3 regions of the Paenibacillus sp. FSL K6-3182 genome follow, and region 2 is predicted to be linked to each of the others. Evidence: riboswitches for the same ligand, from Rfam matches in the RefSeq annotation. Region 2 holds a riboswitch; each other region holds the start of a gene.
The links. A riboswitch is a leader RNA that binds a small molecule or an ion and turns the genes downstream of it on or off. The one in region 2 is predicted to bind cyclic di-GMP.

Region 1: linked by a shared signal. The riboswitch ahead of MHH56_RS08655 (anti-repressor SinI family protein) and the one ahead of MHH56_RS00455 (transglutaminase-like domain-containing protein) in region 2 are both predicted to bind cyclic di-GMP.
Region 3: linked by a shared signal. The riboswitch ahead of MHH56_RS13020 (methyl-accepting chemotaxis protein) and the one ahead of MHH56_RS00455 (transglutaminase-like domain-containing protein) in region 2 are both predicted to bind cyclic di-GMP.

What each region holds. Positions count from the first base shown of each region.
Region 1 covers NZ_CP150265.1:1,991,107-1,995,570, reverse strand. The annotation lists gene MHH56_RS08665 (asparagine synthase-related protein) at 1-999, opposite strand, end outside; gene MHH56_RS08660 (helix-turn-helix domain-containing protein) at 1,330-1,662, shown strand; gene MHH56_RS08655 (anti-repressor SinI family protein) at 1,677-1,838, opposite strand; cyclic di-GMP riboswitch class II at 1,857-1,938, opposite strand; gene galE (UDP-glucose 4-epimerase GalE) at 2,137-3,183, opposite strand; gene MHH56_RS08645 (beta-1,6-N-acetylglucosaminyltransferase) at 3,256-4,158, opposite strand; gene MHH56_RS08640 (right-handed parallel beta-helix repeat-containing protein) at 4,262-4,464, opposite strand, start outside.
Region 2 covers NZ_CP150265.1:91,223-95,686, reverse strand. The annotation lists rRNA gene MHH56_RS00460 (16S ribosomal RNA) at 1-1,134, opposite strand, end outside; gene MHH56_RS00455 (transglutaminase-like domain-containing protein) at 1,452-2,261, opposite strand; cyclic di-GMP riboswitch class I at 2,274-2,352, opposite strand; cyclic di-GMP riboswitch class I at 2,404-2,482, opposite strand; gene lysS (lysine--tRNA ligase) at 2,652-4,184, opposite strand; gene greA (transcription elongation factor GreA) at 4,341-4,464, opposite strand, start outside.
Region 3 covers NZ_CP150265.1:3,044,124-3,048,587, reverse strand. The annotation lists gene MHH56_RS13025 (HSP90 family protein) at 1-1,288, opposite strand, end outside; gene MHH56_RS13020 (methyl-accepting chemotaxis protein) at 1,452-3,209, opposite strand; cyclic di-GMP riboswitch class I at 3,295-3,379, opposite strand; gene MHH56_RS13015 (DUF1836 domain-containing protein) at 3,452-4,222, opposite strand.

The DNA of each region.
Region 1 (4,464 bases), 1.9 Mb from region 2:
AAGATAGTTCGCTTGAAACCCACCAACATACTGGACAGTTGAATTAATATAGGGTGATTCATTAGCAATCGTTTGACGAGAGGTATAATCGTCAAAATCGCTTGGAGGAACATAACTGAATGTATGTATTTCTTTATTTATTGGACGAAGGGCTTTAACTGCAAAACTAACTACTGCTCCTGAATCCAACCCCCCACTTAATTGTGAACCTATTTGTTTGTAAGTGCGCAATCGTGCATTTACTGACTGTTGAAATACATCCCTGAATGCTTCAACATATTGTTCGTCCGTTTTGAAGCGAAGTTTCTTATTTGCCGTTAGCTTAAAATATCGCATGACCTTTACTTGACCATTAACCAATGTCATGCAATGAGATGGCGGCAATTGCAAAATATCCTTATACACATTTTGTGTAACGTCAACAACATCAATTACTGTGCTGATAGCTAAAAACTGTGCCATCCATTGCTCATTCAGACGTTTATGAACATCTGGCAGCTCTAACAGTGGTTTCATCGTCGTACACATCGCTAACCGATTTCCATTCCAGTGATAATACAAAGTTCTGCAACCAGAAAAATCTCTAGCAGCAAATACTCTTTGCTCTCTTTCATCCCATATTACAAAAGCAAAATCACCGATTAGATACTTGGGTGATTCAACACCCCATTTTGCATAGGAGAGTAAAATGAGCTCTGCATCAGTCATTTGCATTCTACGATCAAGGTGTACGTTTAGTGATTCAAATAATTCATTACGGTTATCTATAATTGCATCGGCACTTATGACTAAACGTCTTTCTGAATCATAATAGGGATTGCATTCCCCGACAGACTCTGGTGTAATCCATTGATTATGGCATCCAACAAACACATTGTTCTTATTCCATGCTTGAGCTGTATTGCAAGGAAACCGCGATAATTGCTGCATCAGTCTATTCCCCTGATCTAACACATGGGCTGTCTGATCAACTTCATAAACGACTGCTATTGCGCTCATTCGTGCCTCCGATTTAGATAGCCAGCGTGTTCTTCAATCGAACGAGATGCGAGCATCATTGAATGTCTTTTAGTTCTTAATAAAGAACATATTTGAATAATACACTTGAAAACGGACGTTGTCAATCGTTTTTTCACCAAAATATCACAAAATAAAACGAAACATCGTTCTTTTATAAGAACAACATTTCGAAATGGGTTTAACCTTATTTTTTTCTAATTTAGACGTCATTTTATTTTTTATTCGTTAAAACTTACAAGCTTTCGCAATTAAGAATTATTCGTTATAATAGTGTTAGTCTACAACGAAGAGATAACGGGGGAGTTTGCTATGATCGGAGAACGTATTCAGATGCTGCGCAAGAGAAAAGGCCTATCCCTAACGGAGTTGTCGCAACGGGCAGGCGTCGCAAAATCTTACTTAAGCTCTATTGAACGAGGGCTCCAGCAAAATCCTTCGATTCAATTTCTCGAAAAGGTAGGCGCAGTATTAAACGTAACGGTTGAAGAATTTTTAAATAGCGATGAAAATAATGATCGTAAAACAAGCAATCTAGACACCGAGTGGGCCGATCTAGTTCGAGAAGCAATGGCTTCTGGCGTAAGCAAAGATCAATTTAAAGAATTTTTAGAATTCAATAAATGGAAAATAAAGCGCGAGTAGCGCTTTATTTTCTTTTATACGGCTGTTTCTTGTATATCATCTTTCTTGCTTTCTTCAAGACATAGTAATACCTTTCTAACATCTTCCTTGCTAAACCCCAAAGAACGTGCATTCATGATTAATGCTACCCATTCCATATCTAAATCCTGATTATCCTCTGATTTTGTAAGTACCATTTTCCCATGTCCCCCATTCAATTTGGGACGGTTGCACCACTGACTCCATGCGTTTAAGGTGCCCAGATACTAAACGCATTTCAACGTCTCCCTATGCTTGTCATTCGTTTATAGATGTATTATAAATCACTCTAATTGCGTATGCTGTCGCTTCCTGTCTCACAAAAATGAAAGATAATTACATTTTTTGTCGAATTTATTTAACGATTGTTAAAGGGAGCGGGGGAAGGAAATAGAGCCCGCTAGATCAAATTAGGAGCTCTAAAATGTTGCTTCATTAACAGAGCTATCCGGTATATTATTTTGCTGCAAGTTCAGATTTCAACAGTGTATCTTCTTCATATCCATTCGGATTTGAAAATTGCCATCTCCACGTATCGCTGCACATTTCTTCTATTCCTTTTGTTGCAAACCAATTCAATTCTACATTTGCCTTCAACGTATCTGCATAACAAACAGCAATATCGCCAGGTCTGCGGTTAACGACCTCGTATGGAATGCTTTGCCCAGTTACCTTCTCGAAGGCTGCAATCATCTCTAACACACTGTAGCCATTTCCAGTGCCAAGATTATATATATTCACATTTGATTTTCTACTCATGTTTTCCAGTGCCTTTACATGCCCCTTTGCTAGATCTACTACATGAATGTAGTCTCTCACTCCAGTGCCATCCACAGTTGGATAATCATTTCCAAACACATGTAACTGCTTAAGCTTGCCAACAGCTACCTGCGATATGTAAGGCATTAAGTTGTTTGGCACTCCATTTGGATTTTCTCCAATTCGACCACTTTTATGGGCGCCAATAGGGTTGAAATACCTCAGGATCGTTATTCCCCAGCTGTTATCTGAACTAGCTAAATCCAGTAAAATTTGTTCTAGCATGAGCTTAGTCCGGCCATATGGATTTGTTGCTGAGAGCGGTGAGTCCTCAATAATCGGAACATGTTCGGGCCGTCCATAAACAGTAGCCGAGGAACTAAATACTAATTTCTGAACACCAAATTTCTTCATGACTCCACAAAGAATTAATGTGCTCGTTATATTGGTATGATAATAAGATAAAGGCATTTGTACAGACTCTCCGACAGCCTTTAACCCGGCGAAGTGAATAACGGCATCAATAGCATGATTCGAAAATACATGCTCGAGTCCCTTTTGATCCATAAGATCCATTTGATAAAAGGTAAAGGATTTATTTGTAATCTCTTTTACCCTTTCTAAAGCGATATAGCTGCTATTAGAAAAATTATCAACAACCACTAATTCATATCCCGCTTCAAGAAGCTCAATGCAAGTATGACTGCCTATGTACCCCGCTCCGCCTGTTACTAAGATTGCCATTTTATTTACCCCTCTCAATAATTCTTAATAAAGAACAAATAAATCAAAAAAAATACCTCTCCGATGCTAAGCTCACATGCATACCTTTTCGCTGTAATAATTTATCATTGCTACATCTTCTCTTTCATCGAATTTTCTCGCAAAGTATTTATTCGATTTTTCAATAGAATCAATATCTTTAAAACTTAAGTTTATGGGGTGATTACTATTGTTATATTCTTCACCCCATTTTAAATAAGTTAAATTATCATTAGCGACCTGATCCGCATATTTCGAGTTCATAACTAAGGTTTGAAAAAACCATTCATCTGGGCACAGAGCGTTTTTGAAATATTGATAATACCATTTGTTCTGGTCAATAAAATCTATGATAAATCTTGCAACTTCAATTGGTATGCAGAACCATGAGGAGCCATGATACAACAAATAATTGTTAGGCATTAACTGGCGGTTAGGGAAAAGAACTAAACCTTTCTTATACAGTTTCAGCATTATGCTTCTGAAAACTCTAAGCGGGTGGAATGTATTGTATTGTCTTCTTGCTGAATCAAACCATTTCATATTTACATGTGCAGCAGAAATATCACGATCATGAATAAATTTCGCAGACATAAATATTTTATTGGGATTTTCCATTAAATGAACTTTAAGACCATTTTTAACGAGTAAATCCTGACCGCTCCTTAAGCATACAAAGTCATAATCTACTTTTGAGGTTAATACCTTCCTTAGCAGCATGATCGTTGCATCCACTTGGCTAATATCTCCCCATTTCACATTACAGCTTTCTTCCAACACGTTAATGCGTGGGGATCTATTAATTTTAGGTGATACCTCATCGTAATTTTTTTTATCAATATGAACATATACATCTGCCGTATCGGTTGCAGTCAATTGACTAATAAACGTATTTACTTGGGCTGGGTTTTTATGAATTTGCAATATGTAGGCAGTTGAGGGTAAAGCTGACTTCATTAGTTCACTCCCCTTAATTCTCAATAACGAACATTATATTTTAAAATAGTCCCTGTCTCAACTTGTAAGTGACAGGGATCTATTCTTTTTTTAAGGTTAAAAGCTAGCTGCTGCTAAGATCAGTGTTATCAATCAATCGGACATATGGGGCGGTTCCTGTTACTGTTACACCGCTAAATGTAGATTTAGCGATAGTTACGGATTGATTTTGCCGAATCCAATTTAAATTTACTTTCGTGTTTTCAAGATAAGATTGTGAAAATACAGCTTTGTTCGTATTGTCCGACTTGCCAATAGCTGAATTTA
Region 2 (4,464 bases):
CTAAGATCAAGGGTTGCGCTCGTTGCGGGACTTAACCCAACATCTCACGACACGAGCTGACGACAACCATGCACCACCTGTCTCCTCTGTCCCGAAGGAAAGCCCTATCTCTAGGACGGTCAGAGGGATGTCAAGACCTGGTAAGGTTCTTCGCGTTGCTTCGAATTAAACCACATACTCCACTGCTTGTGCGGGTCCCCGTCAATTCCTTTGAGTTTCAGTCTTGCGACCGTACTCCCCAGGCGGAATGCTTAATGTGTTAACTTCGGCACCAAGGGTATTGAAACCCCTAACACCTAGCATTCATCGTTTACGGCGTGGACTACCAGGGTATCTAATCCTGTTTGCTCCCCACGCTTTCGCGCCTCAGCGTCAGTTACAGCCCAGAAAGTCGCCTTCGCCACTGGTGTTCCTCCACATCTCTACGCATTTCACCGCTACACGTGGAATTCCACTTTCCTCTTCTGTACTCAAGCTTTGCAGTTTCCCTTGCGACTTGGGGTTGAGCCCCAAGTTTAAACAACAGACTTACAAGGCCGCCTGCGCGCGCTTTACGCCCAATAATTCCGGACAACGCTTGCCCCCTACGTATTACCGCGGCTGCTGGCACGTAGTTAGCCGGGGCTTTCTTCTCAGGTACCGTCACCTTGGGAGCAGTTACTCTCCCAAGCATTCTTCCCTGGCAACAGAGCTTTACGATCCGAAAACCTTCATCACTCACGCGGCGTTGCTCCGTCAGACTTTCGTCCATTGCGGAAGATTCCCTACTGCTGCCTCCCGTAGGAGTCTGGGCCGTGTCTCAGTCCCAGTGTGGCCGATCACCCTCTCAGGTCGGCTACGCATCGTCGCCTTGGTGAGCCGTTACCTCACCAACTAGCTAATGCGCCGCGGGTCCATCTGTAAGTGATAGATTGCTCCATCTTTCCCGATTCAGTCATGCGACCATATCGCGTATCCGGTATTAGCATTCGTTTCCGAATGTTATCCCAGTCTTATAGGCAGGTTACCCACGTGTTACTCACCCGTCCGCCGCTAAGTATCAGAGGTGCAAGCACCTCATCAACTCCGCTCGACTTGCATGTATTAGGCACGCCGCCAGCGTTCGTCCTGAGCCAGGATCAAACTCTCCAAATTGATGTTTGACTTGCTCATTACTTTTTTATCGCTTTTTTCGCTTATCCCGAAGGATTTGCGAGGCAGTTATTACTCGTTGTTCAGTTTTCAAAGAGCAATCTTTTCTCTCTTGTCGACCGTGTATCTCGTTGGCGACCTAGATAATATATCATAGGCGTATATAGCATTGCAAGTGTTTTTTTCATTATTTACGAGAAAGTTTTCAACACTCCTATTTGCCTTCTAATTGCGTAATCGTTGCTTCGCTTCCTCCTCACCTATATTGAAGAAAGACATAAAAAAACGAGCTCTGCGATTTCCGCAAGCTCGTATGACTTCTAATATGTTTTTGTAACTGTATATTGAGCTGCATCCTTGATAAGCTCATACTTTTTCTTGCCCTTCTTTAGACCCGCATCAACTGTCGTATCAATCGTAACCCATTTCCCATCCAAGTACACTTCGTTCCAAGCATGATAAACATCCACATAAGTAGATTGTCCCATCAAGAGCTTCGTAGGGATATCCACGCTCCGCAGCATTGCCGCAAACAATGAAGCGTATCCGTAGCAGATATCCTTTCTCGATTTAAATGTGCGATCAATATTGGGGAGGTAATCAACTGACAGATTAGCAGCTAATTGATTATCATAACTTACATTCGTAATAATATACTCGTAGATTGCCTTTACTTTCTCCATATCCGTTTTTTTATTGCTCGCTAATTCTTTTGCCTTGACGATGGCGCTGCTCGCATTCGACCAGTCAATGTTCTGGATGGAATTCAAGTACAAAACCTTGTTGTCTTTCAAATCAAGCGTCACGGTTTCTTTCTTCGCCAGTTTGTATTTGTTTCCTGTTGTATTCTCTAGAACAGATATTGTATATTCGCCATTGCCAAGCTGCAATGGAAACTTCTCAGCTGTTTTTCCGCTAGTTAGATTATATGTATAATTTGATGCGCCTTTTGCGATCATAAGCTTCGTTTTCACTTTAGTGCTCACTGTATATTGTACGGAGACAACACCTTTATCTAAATTCCCCGTATTGAGCCAATCAGAAGAGTCCGCTTCATTTGCCTGAACGACCGTTACATGGATGGATGCAAAAAGAACAAAAGCTGCGATGACTAACATAAATTTACGCATGAATATACTCCCTTCGGTAGCTGGCTGCCATCTTACGGAAGGCCCTTTAGCTTTGCGTCCCTACCTTTCGATAGGTTTGCCATTATCGTGTGAAGCGCTATGTGATGAATTTCCCCTATACAAACAAAAAAAAGCCTGTTCATTCGGTAGCTGGCTGCCATCTTACGGAAGGCCCTTTAGCTTTGCGTCCCTACCTTTCGATAGGTTTGCCGTTATCGTGTAGCGCTTTATTAGTTCTATTCTACCATATGAATCTAGCAAATCAATAGATTGTACTACAATATCAATCATAATTTGAATGTTTTTAAGGATTGTTGTTGCAAATTCTCGATATTAGAAAAAAAAGAACCTTATGGCTTCTAAAAGCCATAAGGTTCCTTGGTCTCTTTCTTATTCAGCAGAACGCTGATCTCTCATATGAGGGAACAACAGTACATCACGAATAGATGGAGCATCTGTTAGAAGCATGATCAATCGGTCGATACCGATTCCTAGTCCGCCAGTTGGCGGCATGCCGTATTCCAGAGCGCGGATAAAGTCTTCATCCATCTCATGCGCCTCGTCATTTCCATGCTCACGCTCAACAAGCTGCGACTCGAAACGCTCACGCTGATCGATCGGATCGTTAAGCTCCGTAAATGCATTAGCATGCTCACGTGCTACGATGAATAGCTCAAAACGATCGGTGAAGCGTGGATCTGCTTCGCTCTTCTTAGCAAGCGGCGAAATAGCAACCGGATGTCCTGTAACAAAGGTTGGCTGAATAAGCGTGTGCTCACCGAACTGTTCAAAGAAAGCGTTGAGAATATGACCAAATGTCATATGCGGATCAACGGCAACTTTGTGTTCTTTCGCCAACCGATGGGCTTCCTCGTCGCTCATTTCCACGCCGAAATCTACGCCAGTCGTTTCTTTGACAAGCTCAACCATGCTGACGCGACGCCACTGAGGTGTCAAATCAATCTCTTGGCCTTGATAAGTGATTTTCGTTGTTCCAAGAACCTCTTGCGCAATATGTGCGATGACATTCTCTGTCAATGCCATAATATCCTTGTAATCAGCATAAGCCTCGTAAAGCTCAATCATTGTAAACTCTGGATTGTGGCGAGTCGAAATCCCCTCATTCCGGTATACACGGCCGATCTCATATACTTTCTCCAATCCGCCTACAATCAGTCGCTTCAAATGAAGTTCGATTGCAATACGCATGTAGAGCTGCATGTCCAGCGCATTATGATGCGTTTCGAAAGGGCGTGCTGCAGCACCGCCTGCAATGGAATGCAGTGTTGGTGTTTCTACTTCTAAATACCCGCGGGAATCTAGGTAGCGACGCATGGATTGAATGATTTTGGAACGAGTAATAAAGGTTTGTTGGACGTCGGGATTCACGATAAGGTCAACATAACGCTGACGATAACGAAGCTCTACGTCTTTCAAGCCATGATATTTATCAGGCAATGGAAGAAGCGACTTTGTCAAAACTTCAATATCACGTGCTTTGACAGAGACTTCGCCTGTATTCGTTTTGAATACAACGCCTACTACGCCAATGATGTCACCGATATCCAGCAAGTCAAAAGCTGCAAACTTATGCTCTTCAACGGAATCTTTACGAACATAAATTTGAACCTTGCCGCTCAAATCTTGAATCGTAGCAAAACCCGCTTTGCCCATACCGCGTTTCTGCATAATACGGCCAGCAATACGCACTTCAACCGCTTTTTCTTCTATTTCTTCTTTGCTGAGCCCTTCATAGGCTTGTACAATATCTTTGGCGTTATGAGTGCGTTCGAACTTTCGGCCAAATGGATCCACACCTAACCCTCTAAGCTCGTCCAATTTGTTTCTGCGAATTTGCAAGAGCTCACTTAGCTCCTGCTGTTCATTGTTTTCTTGTTCCACTTCTTTCATCTCCTTGATCATTCGGCAAAAGCAAGCAGCTGTCACCGGATTCATGCAGCAAAATCTCGTTTCGCAATAAAATATAAGCAATGTATAGACCTGTAATATACGTTCTTATATTTTAAACGTTCAAAAAGCTTCCTACAAGGAAGCTTTTTGAACCGCTCATAGCAAACATTATTTTTTGATATCGAGAATTTTGTATTGAATAATGCCGACTGGTACGCTAACTTCGACAACGGTGCCTTTTTTCTTGCCTAGAATCGCTTTACCAACCGGGCTTTCATTTGAAATCTTGTTT
Region 3 (4,464 bases), 3.0 Mb from region 2:
GATCTAGAACTAACGCCTCGATATCCTCATCCAGCGCAGGCAGCTTGCGTACAAGTTCAAAATCATGGACATAACCGCCGTTAATAACCATCACATTTTGCGCTTTGGCAACGCGAGCCACTTGGCGGAATTCATCAAGTGTTGAAGATACAACGATCCGTTTGTTCTGTTCCAATATTTCGCTCATCTTCATCATGCCAAATGAAGTCTCAAACGACAAGAAAGGGATAAACAATCGATAAAGCTCATCATCTTCGGCAGCCATCGCTTTAATGGAAGCAGAATGAATAACAATAATTTTCCCGAATAGTACAGGATTTGATTCTGAAAGCTGAATCATATGCTGTTTAATGTTTTCGCCAATTTCATCCTTTACGGTATGAAAAAGCTCATTTTCCATAAATGACTCCCGAGAAGCCGTTGGTCGAAGTCCATTCGTATTCATGATACACGTAACAAAAAAAGCCCAATCCGGAAGCATATTGTTAACTTGATCGGAAAGCAGCATACGTTTCATATATACCTTATGTTTTTTCTCGGCTTGCAAGCTTACAGCATAAGGAAGAATATAAGCGACACCCTCAAGCTCACCAATTACTGATTTTAAAGGTATGGCATCCAAGAAGGTTTGATACAAGTGATCTTCGCCATAGGTGAGCGCATCACTGCTATTCATGGACCACGGAGGAGTTTCCTCGTTAATCCTAATATCTGTTTTCCCTTCGGACAAATGAATCGGAACAGGTAGGAACTGACCATAATGGCTCATTAACTCCATCACACGATCCCATTCGTAATAATCCTCGTAACCCTCCTTGCATGTCAAAAACACGGTTGTTCCGATTGGAGCATCCTTCTCAAGCTTGCGAATCGTGTACGTGCCGTCTGGCCGCCCGCGCCATTCTAAAGTATCGCCTTCTAGAGCGGAGCGGGTAATAACAACGATTTCGCCGCTCACTACGAAGCAGGACAGCAAACCCACGCCAAATTGTCCAATATAGTCGTCTGCTGAATCCATTTCGTCACGCTTGGAGGTACTTCCGATTTGAGCCAAAAAAAGCTGGATTTCGGATTCGGACAGGCCTATCCCATTATCGTGAACGGCAATCGTTCGAGAACCGTAAATTTCAACTGTTACGCGTGCATCAAAACGATGTCCAAGCCGTTTGCGTGCCGTTATCGCATCAACGCCATTTTGTAGTAATTCCCTAATGAATACGCCTGGGCTCGAATATAAATGCTTTGAGAGAAGCTCGATCATCCCTTGTAAATTAACTTGAAAGTTCATTTCGCTCATCCTGTCTCCCATAGTGGATCTGTTTTGTATTGGTCTATTCCATTCATTGATTCGGCATTATACTCGCTTATCCTTCTTTATTTGCACAAAGAGGCAGGCAGCACCCCAAACCTATGGATGCTGCCTGCCTCACACGATTATCATTTTGTGTTGCTTATACTTTGAAAACAGATGCTTTCTCCTTCAAATCCTGCGAGGAAAGTGAAAGCTTCTCCGCAAGCGTGCGCAAATCATCGGAAATATCATTTTGCTTAACTGAAAGCTCGCTCATATGTTCCATTTTCCCATTCACTTCTGAAGACGTAGTCAATAGCTTGTCTACTGCAGACACGATATGAGACATGCCTGTTGTAATTTCACTAATTGCCGTAGAAATCTCGCTCACTTGATCTGACAGCATGCTGCTTTGTGATTCCAATGCTTGGAATGTGCTGCTTGCGGTTTCAGATGCTTGACGCGTCGTGTTAATAACATTCGCGAAGCTGCCGATCGTGCGGCTGCTTGCTGCCACATCGCTCTGTATGAGTGTCAGCTCCTTCGTGATCTGCTTCGAGATCATATCGGTCTGACTGGACAACTTGCGGATCTCATCAGCGACTACTGCGAACCCTCTGCCATGCTCACCCGCTCTTGCCGATTCAATGGATGCGTTCAGTGACAACAAATTCGTCTGTGTGTTCAAATCCTGAATGCCGTTCAAAAACTTAGCTACATTGTTATATCGTTCATTCATCGTTTCGAAAGCTTCAGTTAGCTTTGAGAACTGGTCTACTGTTTCATTTACCATCGAGACCACGCCAGCCATCTGCTGCGTGCCGTTATGAGATGATTGCTTCATATTTTGCATATCATTGTTTATGTATTCACTCGACGCAGCAATTTGCTGAGAGCTTGCTGAGATTTCTTCCGTAACTGCCGAAATGGATGAAGCATCGTCATACTGCGACAGCAACACTTTTCTGCCCAGCTCCACTTGGCCATTTACATCCTCTGATGCTTTTCGATTAATACCAATCATATTATCCATATTATTCGAGATGTGGAGCACAGATTCGCTCACTTCAAGCGTAGCTTTAATCGTTTCTCGCAGCTGATCGCCCATATTAGCCAAAGCGTGGTCAAGATCGCCAAATTCGTCAGAGCGAACGAGTTTTTCTTGACTTGTAAAATCATTATTGCCATACTGCTTAATTCTTTTTGTAATGCCTACAAGTCCTGTTCTAATCGATTGTGAGATGACAAAAATCATAATAGCAGGAAGAATAGCTAGCAAAATGACATTTATAAGCACAATAAGGTTCGCACTGGATATGTCTTTATCGAGAAGCCTCTGCGTCGCGTTAGCGTCTGCGGTCAAACGCTCGTGCATTGTATCGTTGGAATAACTTAGAATGACGGTATATACGCTTATTAGATTGCTTATGCGGAGCGATTTCTCATCTGATGATAATCCACTCACGTCTGTATTCGTCACTTTCAAGTTATCTAATGCTAGCTTAAGAACATTAACTTGATTCGCATAATAAGGACCATCTTCCGTTGCAGGCGGATATTTCTTATCCATATCGATAAGCTGTTTCTCCAACTCATCGATGTTGGCAGGCATCGTTTCCAAATCCTTCATGATCAGCGTTGCATCGCTTTTGCCATTTTCAATGGCATCTACCATTAGAAGCATCACTTTCAGCAGCCTATTCGATATACCTTGATAATTGCGTTCAGCACGCTGCAATTCCTCTGAACCTTCGACTGAGGTTGCTACTGAATGATTTTGAAAATAAATCAAAACGCCCGAGCCTACATTAAATAGTGTGATGATTGCGGTAACAAGCAATAATTTGCTCGTTATTTTCTTCAAACTCAATTTCTTAAACAGTATTTTTGCTCTCTCTATCATATCCTTAAAAACCATCCTGCTTGCTCTCTCCTCTGTCTCCTGAAAACAAAAAAAGCTATCCAGCCACAGGAGGCGGACAGCTCAGTTAGCTTATTATCCTTCCGGCGGTCTGGCAGCCATAGTGCGTACACCTTAGGCCCATAACTTTGCGTCCTTGTCTTTCAACAAGTTTGCCTTTTTCAGTTTGTCTATTTTGTAGTTTACAACTTAAACCAGTATAGGACTATTTAGTGAGTTTGTCATCCCTTGAACCATATTTATTCTGTGGCTAAAAATAAGGTTGCATTGCAATAACGCCTTGCTAACGAATGAAAATAGGAGGTTTGGATGGAAATAACCGCAACGAGCAAAATATTTCGCACCGCTTCCCATTGTTTTTCTGTTAAATTCGGCAATCTGCTTGCAAATTGATTCGCTGAAGAGCGAATGACATGCTCTGTCAATAAATCTTGATGCGGATTTTCCTTCAGATGACCGGAAATGTCGAGCAGTTGATCGTTATTCGCATCTAGCTCCTCAAACATACTAGTATAAGATGCATATAATTCAATAGGCCCAACTAAATCGTCTGCTTCATCCTCTGGTTTCTTGAATACGATCTCAAAAAGCTTGCGTATGGATTCAAAATCAAGATTTGACTTTAAATCATCAATAATAAATAATAACGCAGCTTGGTTTAGAGAATATTTTTTCCCAGCTTTCGGACAATCGAAATAAGGTTTGAAATCTCGCTTTACCCAGTTTTGCATGGAGGTAATCGACAGATTCGAATATTCGATTAATTGGCCCAACGCAGCAATTTCATGTAGTGAAAAGCCTTTAATCTCATTTCCTTTAATGAGCTTTTCAATAATTGGAGGCAGCAGCGTAGACATAAATGCAGGCAGTCCCGTGCCTTTCTCCAAATCACATTGATGCGTTTTGGTCCATGCGGCTTGCAGCACTTGCAGTGGCTTCAAATTATACTTTCCGTCCAGAGCCAGCAGCAAGCAAGCCATCTCTTTTCGAGTAAGCGTAAAGGACTCCATCTCGCTTCCTCCTCGCACATTCGTCTTGCATTCCTATATTACAAGTTCATATGAACTCATCATATGCCGGAGAATGACGCTTGTAAAGGCTCGAAAATCAATGAGAATAAGCCTTTCATTCTCGTTAAATCGCTTTTAAAGCGCGTATAAGGCTGTTACCGTTGGATATGGCATTTGTCATATCATGTAATCATTCGTTATAGTAGATCATAAGAATAAAAAAAATATAAACATAAAAGGGT